DNA from 2 places in the Streptomyces sp. NBC_01551 genome. Region 2 is predicted to be linked to the other one. Evidence: riboswitches for the same ligand, from Rfam matches in the RefSeq annotation. Region 2 holds a riboswitch; the other holds the start of a gene.
What was found. A riboswitch is a leader RNA that binds a small molecule or an ion and turns the genes downstream of it on or off. The one in region 2 is predicted to bind ZMP and ZTP.

Region 1: linked by a shared signal. The riboswitch ahead of glyA (serine hydroxymethyltransferase) and the one ahead of OG982_RS25035 (bifunctional 5,10-methylenetetrahydrofolate dehydrogenase/5,10-methenyltetrahydrofolate cyclohydrolase) in region 2 are both predicted to bind ZMP and ZTP.

What each region holds. Positions count from the first base shown of each region.
Region 1 is NZ_JAPEPX010000001.1:4,080,687-4,088,643, forward strand. Features, by position in the region: gene OG982_RS18495 (PLP-dependent aminotransferase family protein) at 1-254, shown strand, start outside; gene OG982_RS18500 (hypothetical protein) at 734-1,576, opposite strand; gene OG982_RS18505 (hypothetical protein) at 1,687-2,010, shown strand; gene OG982_RS18510 (glutathionylspermidine synthase family protein) at 2,024-3,217, shown strand; gene rocD (ornithine--oxo-acid transaminase) at 3,251-4,456, opposite strand; ZMP/ZTP riboswitch at 4,566-4,656, shown strand; gene glyA (serine hydroxymethyltransferase) at 4,692-5,960, shown strand; gene trpS (tryptophan--tRNA ligase) at 6,199-7,212, shown strand; gene OG982_RS18530 (2'-5' RNA ligase family protein) at 7,354-7,950, shown strand.
Region 2 is NZ_JAPEPX010000001.1:5,543,145-5,551,101, reverse strand. Features, by position in the region: gene OG982_RS25055 (amino acid permease) at 1-181, shown strand, start outside; gene OG982_RS25050 (SRPBCC family protein) at 237-677, shown strand; gene OG982_RS25045 (RNA polymerase sigma factor) at 860-2,443, opposite strand; gene OG982_RS25040 (class I SAM-dependent methyltransferase) at 2,658-3,419, opposite strand; ZMP/ZTP riboswitch at 3,467-3,563, shown strand; gene OG982_RS25035 (bifunctional 5,10-methylenetetrahydrofolate dehydrogenase/5,10-methenyltetrahydrofolate cyclohydrolase) at 3,700-4,545, shown strand; gene OG982_RS25030 (MBL fold metallo-hydrolase) at 4,692-5,720, opposite strand; gene OG982_RS25025 (aminotransferase class I/II-fold pyridoxal phosphate-dependent enzyme) at 5,720-6,946, opposite strand; gene OG982_RS25020 (TIGR03086 family metal-binding protein) at 7,062-7,634, opposite strand; gene OG982_RS25015 (methyltransferase domain-containing protein) at 7,834-7,957, shown strand, end outside.

The sequences.
Region 1 (7,957 bases), 1.5 Mb from region 2:
CGGTGGGGGACCGGGTGACGGCGGTGTCGGGCATCTCGGCGGGCCTGCACGCGGTACTGGACCTCCCGCCGGGCACGGAGCAGCCCCTGATCCAGGCGGCCTCCTGGCACTCCCTCTCCCTGACGGGCCTCTCCCGCTACCGCCATCCCCAGGCCACGATGCCGCCCCGCGACGCCTTGGTGGTGGGCTACGGCACCCCGCCGGACAGCGCCTGGACCCCGACCCTGAACGCCCTGTCGGCAACCCTGCCGTGACGATCCTCTGCGGGCACCGCCGCCGGGGCCGTCGCCCCCGCGGGGCCGCCTGTCGCCGTGCCGACGGGTCCGCTCCCTGCGGGCAGCGCGTGGCCGGATGCCCGTGTGCGGGGGCTTCCGCCGCCGGGGTCGCCCCGCCACCTGCAACCCCGCGGCGCGGAGCCCCACGACGGGCGCCGCAGACGCAGGGGGTTCGGGCGCAGGGAAACGGTGAAAGGGCAGCGCGTGGCCGGAGGCCCGTGTGCGGGGGCTTCCGCCGCCGGGGTCGCCCCGCCACCTGCAACCCCGCGGCGCGGAGCCCACGACGGGCGCCGCAGGCGCAGGGGGTCCGGGCGCAGCCCGGGAAACGGTGAAAGGGCGGGGCGGGGACGATCCCGGGGCGAAGCCCCGAGCGCCGCGCGGCCGCACCACATCCGGCCCCGCCCCGGGGAAGCCCGGCCCCGCTCCGGGAAGGGTCGCGCCAGGTCCGGGTCCCCGGGCTACGCACGGGCAGGGGCGTCCGCAGGTGGTGGGGGTTCGCCGAAGCGGGCCAGGGCCAGGGCGCCGGCCACGGAGACGGCGAAGCCGGTGACGGCCAGCCACGCCAGACCCTCCCGCGGCCGGTCGCCGAGGAACGCCACCCCGACCACCGCCGGCCCGATCGTCTCGCCCAGCACCAGCCCGGCCGTCGCCGCCGTCACCGAGCCCCGCTGCAACGCCGAGGTGAGCAGCAGGAACCCCGCGCCCCCGCCCAGCAGCAACGCGTAAACGGCCGGGTTGGTCAGCGAGAACCCGTCGATGAGCCGGACCGCGACCTCCACCACCCCGAACCCCGTCCCCGACGCCAGGCCGAGGACCAGCGCCCGCGGCCCGTCCGGCAGCCCCCCGGCCGCCGCGCCCACCAGCAGCACCAGCACCGCCGCCCCCAGCAGCCCCCACTTGAGCGCCGGCGACCCCTCCCCGGAGCCCTCCTGCCCCGACGACAGCCCCAGCATCAGCAGCCCCGCGCAGACCACCCCCACCGCGCCCCACTCCGTCCGGCTCAGCCGCACCCGCAGCAGCCGCGCCGCGACCACCGCCGTCACCGCCAGACTGGCGGCCATCGCCGCGCCCACCGCGTAGATCGGGATGTGCAGCAGGGCGATGATCTGGAGGACGAACCCGGCCCCGTCCAGCCCCAGCCCCAACAGGTACCGCCACTGCCGCAGCGCGCGCAGCATCAGCGCCGGGTCCACCCCCGACCCCGTCCCCGGCTCCGCCGCCCGCGCGGCCACCGCCTGCAGGACCGAGGCCGTACCGAAACAGACCGCCGCACCGAGCGCGCAAATCATCCCAAGCAGCACGAAGCGACTGTAGAACACCGCCTTGAAGACGGCCGGATTCCATCGCTCCGATACCCCGCTCTACTCTGTCGGCAGCACGCCGCCGCGCCACGAGGGGGAGCCACACACGCATGGACAGCACCGGCACCAGTACCAGCAGCACCACCACCGCCCGCCGCCGCATGCGCTCCGGCGCCGTCGCGCTCGGCGGCATGGGCCTGCTCGCCGCCACCCTCGTCGCGTGCGGCAGCAGCGACGAGCCCGACAAGCGCTGCGCCTCCCGCACCACGCTGGACCACCTGAACAGCAAGGACTGCAAGAGCGGCGGCCGCGGCTCGTACTACTACGGCGGCTACGTCAGCAACGGCAAGGTCACCGGCGGCAGCTTCGACAAGTCCGCCGTCACCCGCGGCGGCATCGGCAACGGCAGCCACTCCGGCTCCAGCGGCGGCTGAGGAGCCCGGATCCATGAAGCGGCACACCATCGAGCCCCGCCCCGACTGGCAGCGGACCGTCGAGGAGCAGGGGCTGATCTACCCCCTGACCCGCTACCCCGACGACTCCCTGCGCCCCTACTGGGACGAGAGCGCGTACTACTCCTTCACGCTCCCGGAGGTCGAGGCGCTGGAGGGGGTCGTCGAGGAACTGCACGCCATGTGCCTCGCGGCCGCCGCGCACATCGTGGAGCACGACCGCTTCGCGGACCTCGGCATCAAGGATCCGAAGCTCGCCGCGCTCATCGCCGAGTCCTGGCGCCGCCGCGCCGAACAGCCTTCCCTGTACGGGCGTTTCGACCTGCGCTACGACGGCACCGGCCCGGCCAAGATGCTGGAGTACAACGCCGACACCCCCACCTCCCTGGTGGAGGCGGCGAGTCCGCAGTGGTTCTGGATGGAGGACCGTTTCCCCGGCGCCGACCAGTGGAACTCCCTCCACGAGCGGCTCGTCGACGCCTGGCGCCGGCAGGCCGAACTGCTCCCGCCCGGCCCGCTGCACTTCGCGCACTCCGAGACCGACGAGCTCGGCGAGGACCTGATGACGGTCGCCTACCTCCAGGAGACCGCGGACCAGGCCGGCCTCGAAACGCACGCGCTCTCCGTCGAGCAGATCGGCTGGGACAGCCTCTCCGGCCGCTTCGTGGACGAGCGGCTCCGCTTCATCCGCGCCTGCTTCAAGCTCTACCCCTGGGAGTGGCTGGCCGAGGACCAGTTCGGCCCCCAGGTGCTCGGCAGCTACGACCACGGCGGCGGCTCCGGCACCACCCAGTGGATCGAGCCGCTGTGGAAGATGCTGCTCTCCAACAAGGCGCTGCTGGCCGTCCTGTGGGAGCTCTTCCCGGAGCACCCGAACCTGCTGCCCGCCTACCTCGACGGCCCGCGCGAGCTCGCGGACACCACCGGGTACGCCGCCAAGCCGCTGCTCGGCCGCGAGGGCGCCGGGGTGACGCTCCACGAAGCGGGCGGGGACGGCGCGCCGTTCGTCCCGGTCGAGGGCGAGACGTACGTCTTCCAGGGCCTTGCCCCGCTGCCCGACTTCGACGGCAACCGGGTGGTGCTCGGCGCGTGGGTCGTCGAGGAGGAGGCGGCGGGGCTCGGCATCAGGGAATCCGCGGGGCCGGTCACGGACGAGTACGCCCGCTTCCTGCCCCACGTCATCCTGTAGTCCGGCGGGGGCCCGGGCCCGGCGGGGGCCGGGCTAGACGCAGAGCACCGACCGCAGCTGGTCGAGGCCCCAGTCCAGGTCCTCCTTGCTGATCACCAGCGGCGGGGCGATCCGGATCGTCGATCCGTGGGTGTCCTTCACCAGCACCCCGAGCTCCATCAGCTTCTCGGAGATCTCCCGCCCCGAGCCGTGCGACGGGTCGATGTCGACGCCCGCCCACAGGCCGCGCCCGCGCACGGCGGTCACCGCACCGCCGCCGACCAGCAGGTTCAGCTCCCGGTGCAGGTGGTCGCCGAGCTCGGCGGCGTGCTGCTGGAACTCGCCGGAGCGCAGCATCGCGATCACCTCCAGGGCGACGGCGCAGGCCAGCGGGTTCCCGCCGAAGGTGGACCCGTGCTCACCGGGCCGGAACACGCCGAGCACGTCGCGGTCGGCGACCACGGCCGACACGGGCACGACCCCGCCGCCGAGCGCCTTGCCCAGGATGTACACGTCCGGGACGACCCCCTCGTGCTCGCAGGCGAAGGTCTTGCCGGTCCGGCCCAGCCCCGACTGGATCTCGTCCGCCATGAAGAGAACGTTCCGCTCGCGCGTCAGTTCCCGTACGCCCCGCAGGTATCCGGCCGGCGGCACCAATACCCCCGCCTCGCCCTGGATCGGCTCCAGCAGCACCGCGACGGTGTTCTCCGTGACGGCGTGCGCGAGCGCGGTGAGGTCCCCGTACGGGACGATCTCGAAGCCGGGCGTGTACGGCCCGAAGTGGTCGCGGGCGTCGTGGTCCGTCGAGAAGCTGACGATGGTCGTCGTACGGCCGTGGAAGTTGTCGGCCGCGACCACGATCTTGGCGTGGCCGTCCGGGACGCCCTTGACCTCGTAACCCCACTTCCTGGCGGTCTTCACCGCCGTCTCGACCGCCTCCGCCCCCGTGTTCATCGGCAGCACCATCTCCTTGCCGCACAGCTCGGCGAGCTGCGCGCAGAAGTCGGCGAAGCGGTCGTGGTGGAAGGCGCGGGAGGTCAGCGTGACCCGTTCCAGCTGGGCCTTCGCGGCGTCGATCAGGCGGCGGTTGCCGTGCCCGAAGTTGAGCGCCGAGTATCCGGCGAGCATGTCCAGATAGCGCCGTCCCTCCACGTCGGTCATCCAGGCGCCGTCCGCCGACGCGACGACGACGGGCAGCGGGTGATAGGTGTGCGCGCTGTGCGCGTCGGCGGAGCGGATGGCATCAGCAGTTGTCGACACGGGGTCTCCGATCGTCCGTCAGGCCTGTGACGAGGGTGGCGTCACTGTCCATCCTCGCTCGTATACCGGACGGAGAAACCTTTCTTGTGGCGCGCCCGCTAAGGTGGTCGGTACGCACGGCGACTGGCGTACGGAGAACCAACTCCGGGGGAGTCGTGCGCGTACGACCGCACACAGGGCCGCTCGCCTGGGCCTCGCGGGGACGAGAGACGACATCGACCCCGGAGGAGCCGCCATGACCGCGCGCCGCCATCCCGCCCTTTTCGCTACCGACCCCGAACTGGCGTCGTTCGTCGAGGCGGAAGAAGCACTCCAGGCGGAGACCCTCCGCCTCATCCCGAGCGAGAACTACGTGTCCGCGGCCGTCCTGGAGGCCTCCGGCACGGTGCTGCAGAACAAGTACAGCGAGGGCTACCCCGGCCGCCGCTACTACGAGGGCCAGCAGAACATCGACCGCGTCGAGGCGCTGGCCGTCGAGCGGGCGAAGGGCCTGTTCGGGGTGGACCACGCGAACGTCCAGCCGTACTCCGGCTCGCCGGCGAACCTCGCGGTGTACCTGGCGTTCGCCAAGCCCGGCGACACGGTGATGGGCATGGCCCTGCCGATGGGCGGGCACCTCACCCACGGCTGGGGCGTCTCGGCCACGGGCTCCTGGTTCCGGGGCGTCCAGTACGGCGTACGGGCCGACACCGGCCTGATCGACTACGACGCGGTGCGCGAGCTGGCCCTCGCGGAGCGCCCGAAGATCATGTTCTGCGGCGGCACCGCCCTGCCCCGCACGATCGACTTCGAGGCCTTCGCGTCGATCGCGCGCGAGGCGGGCTCGGTCCTGGTCGCGGACGTGGCGCACATCGCCGGCCTGATCGCGGGCGGCGCGCACCCGTCGCCGGTGCCGCACGTGGACGTCGTCTCCACCACCACGCACAAGACCCTGCGGGGTCCGCGCGGCGCGATGCTGATGTGCCGGGAGGAGCACGCGAAGGCCATCGACAAGGCGGTCTTCCCGGGCCTGCAGGGCGGCCCGCACAACCAGACGACGGCGGGCATCGCGGTCGCCCTCCACGAGGCCGCGCAGCCGGCGTTCGTGACGTACGCGCACGCGGTGGTGGCCAACGCGAAGGCCCTGGCCGAGGCGCTGCTCGCACGCGGCTTCGACCTCGTCTCGGGCGGCACGGACAACCACCTGATCCTGATGGACCTGACCTCCCGGGGCGTCCCGGGCAAGGTCGCGGCGAAGGCGCTGGACCGGGCCGGGATCGTCGTGAACTACAACACGGTGCCGTTCGACCCCCGCAAGCCGTTCGACCCGTCGGGGATCCGGATCGGCACGCCGTCGCTGACCTCGCGCGGGCTCGGCGTCCAGCACATGCCGGTGGTGGCGGAGTGGATCTCCCGGGCCGTCGACGCGGCCGCCAAGTCGGACGAGCCGGCCCTGGCCGCCGTCCGCGCGGAGGTCGAGGACCTGATGTCAGCCCACCCGGCCCCGGGCCTCCCGCTGTCCTGACACGTCGGCCGCCGGCGGGGCCGGCTGGATCCAGCCCCCGCCGGGCCGCTCGGCGGGGGCTGAAGGAACCGGCCCCGCCGGCGTTCGAGGCGCGGAGCGCGGGGCCGCTTGCGTGGCGGCGCCGCGGACGCGTGCGGCGGAGCGAGGGGCCGCGGCGCCGGCGGCGGTGTCGCGTTCGCCCCCGCGACAAGGGCGCCGGTGGGCCCGAGCCCGCCCGCGCACCTGAGAGAATGAAGCCATGGCTTCTGATCGTCCTCGCGCGCTCTCCGGCATCCAGCCCACCTCCGGTTCGTTCCACCTCGGGAACTACCTCGGTGCCATCCGCCAGTACGTCGCCCTCCAGGAGACGCACGACGCGTTCTACATGGTCGTCGACCTGCACGCGATCACCATGCCGCAGGATCCGAAGGATCTCCGCGCGAACACCCGCCTCTCCGCCGCGCAGCTGCTCGCCGCCGGCCTGGACCCCGAGCGCTGCACGCTCTTCATCCAGAGCCACGTGCCCGAGCACGCGCAGCTCGGCTGGGTCATGAACTGCATCACCGGCTTCGGCGAGGCCAGCCGGATGACCCAGTTCAAGGACAAGTCCGCGAAGTCGGGCGCGAACAACGCCACCGTCGGCCTGTTCACGTACCCGATCCTCCAGGTGGCCGACATCCTCCTCTACCAGGCGAACGCCGTCCCGGTCGGCGAGGACCAGCGCCAGCACATCGAGCTGACCCGCGACCTCGCCGAGCGCTTCAACACGCGCTTCGGCCGGACCTTCACCCTCCCCGCCGCGCACATCGTCAAGGAGGTCGCGAAGATCTACGACCTCCAGGACCCGGCGATCAAGATGTCGAAGTCCGCGTCCTCGCCCAAGGGCCTGATCAACCTCCTCGACGAGCCCAAGGTCACCGAGAAGAAGATCAAGAGCGCGGTCACCGACACCGAGGCCGAGATCCGCTTCGACACCGAGAAGAAGCCCGGCGTCAGCAACCTGCTCACGATCTACTCCACCCTCACGGGCGAGACGGTCACCGCCCTGGAGGAGAAGTACGAGGGCAAGGGCTACGGCGCGCTGAAGACCGACCTGGCCGGTGTGATGGTCGATTTCGTCACACCGTTCAGGCAGCGCACCCAGGAGTACCTGGACGACCCCGAGACCCTGGACGCCATCTTGGCCAAGGGCGCGGAGAAGGCCCGCGCGGTCGCCGCCGAGACCCTGGCGCAGGCCTACGACCGCCTCGGGTTCCTGCCCGCGAAGCACTGAATCCGCTCTGAATCCGCCCTGACACCGCGCTGACACCCCCGGGCGCCGGCCCCGCCGAAAGAGGCCTCTGGCGTCCCAGGGGTGCTGCCGCCACACTGAAGCGACAGCACGCGCGCAAACCGACTGACGGAGGAGACATACGTGGGGACCGTAACGCTCGGCGTTTCGATCGCGGTCCCGGAGCCGCACGGCAGCCAGCTCCAGGAGCTGCGCGCCGGCTTCGGGGACGCCGCCGCGCACGGCATTCCCACGCATGTCACCCTCGTGCCGCCGACCGAGGTGGAGGCGGACCGGCTCCCGGCGATCCGCGCGCACCTGAGCGAGGTCGCGGCCGCGTTCCGCGCCTTCGCGATGCGGCTGTCCGGGACGGGAACCTTCCGCCCGCTCTCGCCGGTCGTCTTCGTGAAGGTCGTCGAGGGCGCCCAGGGCTGCACCCGCCTCCAGCACCAGGTCCGCGACCCCGAGGGGCCGCTCAGCCGGGAGCTGGCGTTCCCGTACCACCCGCACGTCACCGTCGCCCACGGGATCTCCGAGGAGGCGATGGACCTGGCGTTCACGACCCTCTCCGAGTACGCCGCCGAGTGGGTCTGCGACGGCTTCGCGCTCTACGAGCAGGGCTCGGACGGGGTCTGGCGCAAGCTGCGTGAATACCCTTTCGGCGCGGGTCCGACGGGCGTCCCGGCGCAGCTGAGCTCCCCCGCCGATGACGCGGCCGAGGCGACGATACGCCCCTCCTGACGGCCCC
Region 2 (7,957 bases):
GCGCGTCCACACCGGCCGGCTGGTCCGCGACGGCGTCCTCGCCGCCCTCGCCTTCGGCTTCTCGATGTGGCTGGTCGCCGGCTCCGGCTACGCGGCCGTCTACCAGGGCGTGCTGTTCCTCTTCGCGGGCGTCCTCTGCTACGCCGCGATGTCCGCGCGCAGGGCCCGCGCAACCGCTTGACCTGCGCAGTAGCGTGGAACCAGGGGAACGAGGCAGTGGGCAGTAAGGGGTCGCCATGTCCGCGATCAGAGAAAGCATCGAGATCTCCCGGAGTCCGCAGGACGTCTACGCCTACGTGACGGACCCCTCGCACCTTCCGGAGTGGCAGGACAGCGCCGTCTCCGCCCGCCCGCTGGACGGCGCGCCCCTCCACCTCGGCTCGAAGGTCGCCCTCACCCGCCGGATCGGCAGGCGGCGGTTCCCGATGACCATGCAGGTCACGGAGTTCGACCCGCCGCGGAGCTGGCGCCTGCACGGGCTCGACGGCCCGGTACGCGGCGACGTCCGGGGCACCATCGAACCGCTCGACGGGGGCCGGCGCTCGCGCGTCACCCTCGACCTCGACTTCGAGGCCCACGGCATCGGCCGGGCCCTGGTCCCCTTGGTGGTCAGGCCGTACGCCCGCAAAGAGATGCCGAGGAACGAGGAGAAGCTCAAGCACCTGCTGGAGCACTGAGAACCAGGTGCGGATTCCCTCCGCAGGCGCCGGTGCCGGTGCTGGTGCTGGTGATCACGGACGGGTGGACCGGCACCCTGCGGATCCGGCGCGAGCGCGCCTGTCTGGTTCCGCAGGGTGCCTCCCTGCCGTTCACGCCCCCCGGGGCCGGTGTTCCGGCTGACCTGGGGGCGCGGGCCGGCTTAGTCGAGGTAGTCGCGCAGCACCTGCGAGCGCGACGGGTGGCGCAGCTTCGACATGGTCTTGGACTCGATCTGGCGGATGCGCTCACGGGTGACCCCGTACACGCGGCCGATCTCGTCCAGGGTCTTCGGCTGGCCGTCGTTCAGGCCGTAACGCATCGAGACGACGCCCGCCTCGCGCTCCGAGAGCGTGCCCAGGATCGACTGGAGCTGCTCCTGGAGGAAGGTGAACGACACGGCGTCGGCCGGGACGACCGCCTCGGAGTCCTCGATGAGGTCACCGAACTCGCTGTCGCCCTCCTCACCCAGGGGGGTGTGCAGGGAGATCGGCTCGCGGCCGTACTTCTGGACCTCGATGACCTTCTCGGGGGTCATGTCGAGTTCCTTGCCCAGCTCCTCCGGAGTGGGCTCCCGGCCGAGGTCCTGGAGCATCTGGCGCTGGACACGGGCCAGCTTGTTGATGATCTCGACCATGTGGACGGGGATGCGGATGGTGCGCGACTGGTCGGCCATGGCGCGCGTGATCGCCTGCCGGATCCACCAGGTCGCGTACGTGGAGAACTTGAAGCCCTTGGTGTAGTCGAACTTCTCCACGGCGCGGATCAGGCCGACGTTGCCCTCCTGGATCAGGTCCAGGAAGAGCATGCCGCGGCCGGTGTAGCGCTTGGCGAGCGAGACCACGAGGCGGAGGTTGGCCTCCAGCAGGTGGTTCTTGGCGCGCCGGCCGTCCTCGACGAGGATCTCCAGCTCGCGCTTGAACGCGGGCTTGTGGTCATCCTCCTCTTCGAGCTTGTACTCGGAGAACAGGCCCGCCTCGATGCGCTTGGCGAGCTCGACCTCCTGCTCGGCGTTGAGCAGGGGCACCTTGCCGATCAGCTTCAGGTAGTCCTTGACCGGGTCGGCGGTGGCACCGGCCACCATGACCGTCTGGGCCGGGGCGTCGTCCTCGTCGTCGTCGGACAGCACGAAGCCCTGGGTGCCGCCGGCCTTGGGGGCCTCTTCCTCGACCTCGTCGGCCAGGTCCTCGGCCGCCCAGTCCTCGCCCTCGACGACGGGGGTCTCGCCCTCGTCGGCGTCCTTGGCGGTGGTCTTCTTGGCAGCCGTCGTCTTCTTGACGGCGGTCTTCTTCGCGGCGGTCTTCTTGACCACGCGCTTCTTCGGAGCGGCGGCGTCCGTGTCCTCGGACACGTCGGCGCCGACGGTGTCGGCAGATATCGCCGCGGCGGCGGCGACCGGTGCGGCCGCGGCCGCGGTCTTGCGCGCGCCGATGGGGCGGGGCGCGGCGGCGGCCTTCTTGGTCACGGTGCGGGCAGGCGCGGCGGCCGCCTTGCGGGGCTTCTTCGCGGCAGCCTTCGTGGCGGGGGCGGCGCTGACGTGCAGGGCGACGCCCTCCTCGTCCAGGACCTGGTTCAGGCTGCGCAGGACCCGCTTCCACTGGTCCACCGGGATGCGGCCGGCCTCGAAGGCCTGGCGCACGTCGTCACCGTTGATGTGACCCTGCTCGCGGCCGCGCTCGACGAGCGCGACGAGGGCCTCCGATTCGGCGATCTCCGGAGGGAACGTACGGGACGGGCTGAGCGACACAAGGAGCCTCTCGTTGCGAACAGATAAGGGGTGGGCGGGACATCATCGCGCGAACTCGGGAAACAGACCCGAGGGGGGTCTGTATTCCGGGGCCGCGCGAGGACACCTGTCGGTTCATCGCATGCCCGAGTCGATTCGTTACGCGCTGAATTGAGTGACCTGCGCCACGCTGTGGCCGCGCAACCGATCCGGCGTGGATCCGTCCGCCCCGCGGTCAGCCCGTTTTGCGGGCCTCGATGAGGAAGCGGGCGGTGTGCGCGATGAACGGACCTTCGCGTTCGATCTGTTCATGCAGCTCGCGCAACCGGTCCCGGTACTGCCCGACCGTGAAGCCGGGCACCATCCAGATCACCTTCCGTAGAAAGTAGATCACGGCTCCGATGTCGTGGAACTCCGTCCGCAGTCGCTCGGAGCGCAGATCGACCACTTCGAGGCCCGCCCCGGCGGCGTCGGCGGCCGCGTCGTCGGGGTGCCGGCCGCGCCGGACCTCCTCGGGCTGCGGGCCCAGGAAGTACTCGACGAGCTCGAAGACGCTCGCCGGACCGACCTGCTGCGAGAGGTAGGTGCCGCCGGGCGTGAGGACGCGGGCGATCTCGTCCCACCAGATCGTCACGGGGTGCCGGCTGATCACCAGATCGAAGGACTCGTCGCCGAAGGGCAGCGGCGGCTCGTCGGTGTCCGCGACGACGACCGCGCCGAGCGGGTGCAGCAGCCGGGTCGCCTTCGCGATGTTCGGCGGCCACGACTCGGTGGCGACCGTCAGCCGGGGCAGGGTCCCCGCCCCTGCGAGCACCTCGCCGCCGCCGGTCTGGATGTCGAGGGCGGAGTGGACCCGGGCCAGACGCTCGGCCATGAGTCTCTGGTAGCCCCAGGAGGGGCGCTGCTCGGTGGCGCGGCCGTCGAGCCAGGAGAAGTCCCAGCCGTCGACGGAGACGGATTCGGCTTCGGCGACGAGATGGTCGAAAGTGCGCGTCATGTCTAGATCGTCCCAGGTCGGGCGCCGGTCATCCACCGGATATGGTGGATGCGGGCCGTGACTGGCGTTCGGGTGGATCACCACCGGGGAGCGGCCCGGCGTACGCCGTGCGTACGTCCACTGCCGCGCGCCTGGGCGAAACCGCGAACCGCGATCACCGATCCGAGATCCGCAGCGACGCTCAGGAGACCCCATGACGACCGTCCAGTCCATCCCGCAGCCCCAGACCGTGTCCGAGTCCGCGTCCGCGTCCGCCGAGCCGGGGCGGACCGCCCGGCTGATGGACGGCACCGCCCTCGCCCGCCGCATCTCGCAGGAGACCGCTTCCCTCGCGGCGAAGATCACCGAGGCCACGGGAACGGCTCCGTGCCTGGCCACCGTGCTGGTCGGCGAGGACCCGGCGTCGGTCACGTACGTGAAGATGAAGCAGAACCGCTGCGCCAAGGCCGGGATCACCTCGCGCCACGTGGAGCTGCCGGCCGAGACCACGACCGAGGAGCTGGTCGCCGCGATCACGGCGCTCTCCGAGGACCCGGAGATCAGCGGCATCCTGCTCCAGCACCCCGTCCCGCACCACATCGACGAGCGGGCGGCCTTCGAGGCGATCGCGCCGGGCAAGGACGTCGACGGGGTCACGATGCACTCGTTCGCCGCCATGGGCTTCGGCCTGCCGGGCTTCGTCTCCTGCACCCCCGGCGGCATCATGCGGCTGCTGGAGGCCTACGACGTGGACCTGACCGGCAAGCACGCCGTCGTGGTCGGGCGCAGCGCGATCCTGGGCAAGCCGGCCGGGATGCTGCTGCTGGAGCAGAACGCCACCGTCACCTACTGCCACTCCCGCACCGTGGACCTGCCGTCGATCGTGCGCCAGGCGGACGTGCTGGTCGCGGCCGTCGGCAAGGCCGAGTTCATCCGGGGCGAGGACATCAAGCCGGGCGCGGTGGTCCTGGACGCCGGGTACAACGAGGGCAACGTCGGCGACGTCCACTTCGAGTCGGCGGCGGCGCGGGCCTCGCTGATCACCCCGGTCCCGGGCGGGGTCGGCCCGATGACGATCGCGGTGCTCCTGGAGCAGACCGTCCGGGCGGCGGCCGCTCAGGCCGGGCTGGACCTCGCCACCCTCTGACGCGGGACCGGGGGACGCGGGGCGGGCCTTCGGCCGGGGCGGGCCGGGCTGAGCCGGCGCGGGCCGTCACAGGCCGGCGCCGGCCGTCACAGGCCGGCGCCGGCCGTCACAGGCCGGCGCCGGCCGTCACAGGCCGGCGCCGGCCGTCACAGGGCGCGGGAGCTGCCGATGGGGAGGTCCCAGAGGGCCTCGCGGGGCAGGCCCGCGCGGGACCAGGCGGCGCGGACGCGGTGGAGCGGCTCCATGACCGGCTCGGCCGACAGGACAAAGGTCGCCCAGTGCATCGGGGCCATCCGCCGCGCGCCCAGGTCCAGGCACGCCCGCACCGCCTCCTCCGGATCGGCGTGCACGTCCCGCAGCCACCACCTCGGGGCGTACGCCCCGATCGGCAGCAGCGCCAGGTCGATCCCCGGGTGGCGGCGCCCGATCTCCGCGAACCAGTGCCCGTACCCGGTGTCGCCCGCGAAGTAGACCTGCCGGCCCGCGCCCCGTTCGTCCGTCAGGATCCACCCGCCCCACAGCGTCCGGCAGGTGTCGATCAGCGACCGCTTCGACCAGTGGTGCGCCGGGACGAAGTCGAACCGTACGCCGCCCAGCTCGGCGGACTCCCACCAGTCCAGCTCCGTCACCCGCGTGAACCCGCGCCGCCGGCACCAGCGCCCGACCCCGGCCGGGACGAACAGGGCCGTGTCGCGCGGCAGCCGCCGCAGCGTCGGCGCGTCGAGGTGGTCGTAGTGGTTGTGGCTGATCACCACCGCGTCGACCGGCGGCAGGTCCTCCCACCGCACCCCGACGGGCGTCATCCGAGCCGGTGTCCCCAGGATGCGCCGGGACCAGACCGGGTCGGTCAGGACGGTCAGCCCGCCCAGCCGGAGCACCCAGCTGGCGTGCCCGGCCCAGGTGACGGACACCGCGCCGGGGGCCGCCTCCGGGAGCGGAGCCGGCTCGTACGGCAGGTCGGGGATGCCGCGCAGGCCCTCGGGATCGGGCCGGAAGGCGCCCTCGCGGGCGAGCCGGGCGAAGGCCCGGACGCCGGGCAGCGGGGTCGTCAGTCGGTCGGCGAACGAGCGCGGCCAGTGCCGGATCTCCCCCGGCGGCCGGGTGACCGGCTCGGGCCGCGTCGCCGGCCGCCGCGCCACGGCGCCACGGGCCGGCGTCTGCGTCCGCTCCCCCATCAGGACAGCCCGGCCAGGACCGACCGCAGGCGCTCCAGCGAGCCCCGTACGTGCGGGAGGTCCAGCGGGTCGCGCGCCGTCAGCGCGGCCAGCCGCTCCCCCGGGGTCGCGCCGAGGAAGGGCCCCGTCGACAGCCGGACCCGCAGCGCGACCGGTTCGTCCGCGAACCGCTGCCCGCCGGGCGTCGGCGCGCCGAGCCGCGCGCCGAGCCAGTCCTCCAGCTCCATCGCGTCGCCCACCCCGTGCCGGGCCAGCCCCGCGCGCAGCGGGCCCAGGTCGGCGTACAGGTGGCGGCCTGCTTGAGGGGGCCGCGCGAACGCGCCGACGGCGAGCAGCTCGCGGTGCACGGCGGCGGCCACCGCGCCGTGCAGGGCGGCCGCCGCGTAGGCGCGTCCGGCGACCGCGTCGGGCTCCTCCAGGGCGTGCGCGGCGGCCGCGGCGACCGGGCCGGCGACGAGCGCGCCCGTCGCGGTGAGCACGTCGAGGGTGCGGGCCCGCAGCCAGGTCCCGCGCGGGGTGCCGGGGAAGCGGGCGACGGCGGCGGGCCACCCGGCGGGCAGCAGCGCGCCCGCCAGGTCGACGAGTACGGCGGCCCGGTCGGGGAGCATCTCGGCGGGGCTCAGGACGAGGGTGTCGTGGGGCCGGTGTACGGTGTCGCGCCAGCTCTCGTCGCTGACGACGAACAGATCGGCGTCGGCGGCGGCCTCGCAGGCCTCGCGCAGCAGCTCGGGCGGCGGCACGGTCGCGGTCGGGTCGTCGGCGACCGAGAGCAGCAGCACGCGCGGGTCGCCGCCCTCGGCGCGGACCCGGCGGACGGTCTCCAGCAGGGCGTACGGGTCGGGGACGCCGCCGCACTCGGCCGGGGTCGGCACGTGGTACGCCCGCCGTCCCAGCAGCCGGACCTGTGGCGTCCACCAGGCGGGACAGGGCCGGGGCAGCATGACGTCGCCCCCGTAGGCGCCCAGCAGCGCGAGCAGCAGGGCGGGCGCGCCGGGTCCGGCGGCCACGTTCTCGGGGGCGGTGGCGAGCCCGCGCCGCGCCCAGTGCCGGCAGGCGGCCTCCCGTACGGGTTCCCCGCCGCCCGGGGGCTCGGGGACGGCCTGCCGGGCGGCCTCGGCGAGGACGGCGGCGAGCTCGGGCAGCACCGGCAGGCCGGGCTCGGGCGCGGGTGGGCCGTAGCGGACCGGGCCACGGCCCTCCGCCACCGTGCGCTGCGTCCCCTCCACGGTCCTCCCGCCTTCCGCGCTCGTCGGACTCCGCCAGACCTGCCCTTTATACGATTTTTCGCCATGGCATGCCCGTTGTCGTCCGCCCGGGGGTGCGACCAGGAGAGCCGCCCGCTCAGCCCTGCCGGCCCACCATCGCCAGCAGCCGGGTCTGCGCGTTCGCGCCCGCCGGCACCTCCAGCGGGGCGGCGAACAGTCCGCTGGCCGCGAGCCCGTCCACGTAGGGCATGACCTCCTTGATGGCGAACTCCACGAGCCCGTCCGGCAGCCGCTCCTCGGCGCCGATGGCCCGCGAGAGGTCCCAGGTGTGGACGACGCAGTCGGCGGTCAGTTCCGAGCAGTAGGCCCGGCCGAGCGCGGGCCCGTAGGAGAGCCTGACCGTGCGGTCCAGCGCCCCGGGCGCGGTGAACGCGGCCCGGGCGGCGGCCGCGGCCCGCTCCCAGGTGGCGGCCGGGTCGTCGCCGAGCCGGTCGCCGGAGAGCGAGTCGCCGATGTCCTCGACCGTGCGGCCCTCGCTGACGAGCGGCGGGATCCAGAGCTGCTCGCCCGTGACGTGGTTGACGAGTTCCCGCACGTTCCACTCCGTACAGGGGGTCGGCAGGTTCCACTGGGCGGCGCCGACGGCGCGCACCCGCTCTCCGAAGAGGGCCAACGCGGCGGCGTGCTGTTCGAGCAGCGTGTCCGGCACGGGTCTCACCGTCCTCTGCCGTGGTGTTCTCCCCCGGGGCCCACTGTCCTCGCACCGCTTTCACCCTGCCACCGGCCCGGACACTGCCCTTGCCGCAGCGGGATGGTGTCCACATGTCAAAACGCATATCTCACATGGCGATCGAATCCCCTACCGTGATCACCACGCCGGGAAACACTTCGACGAGGAGGAGTCACCCATGGACGCCAGGGATGCCGGGGACGTCGCGGACGCCACGCACGCCGGGGACGCCGCGCACGCCGCGCACGAGACCGCCGTCTACACCCACGGCCACCACGAGTCGGTCCTGCGCTCGCACCGCT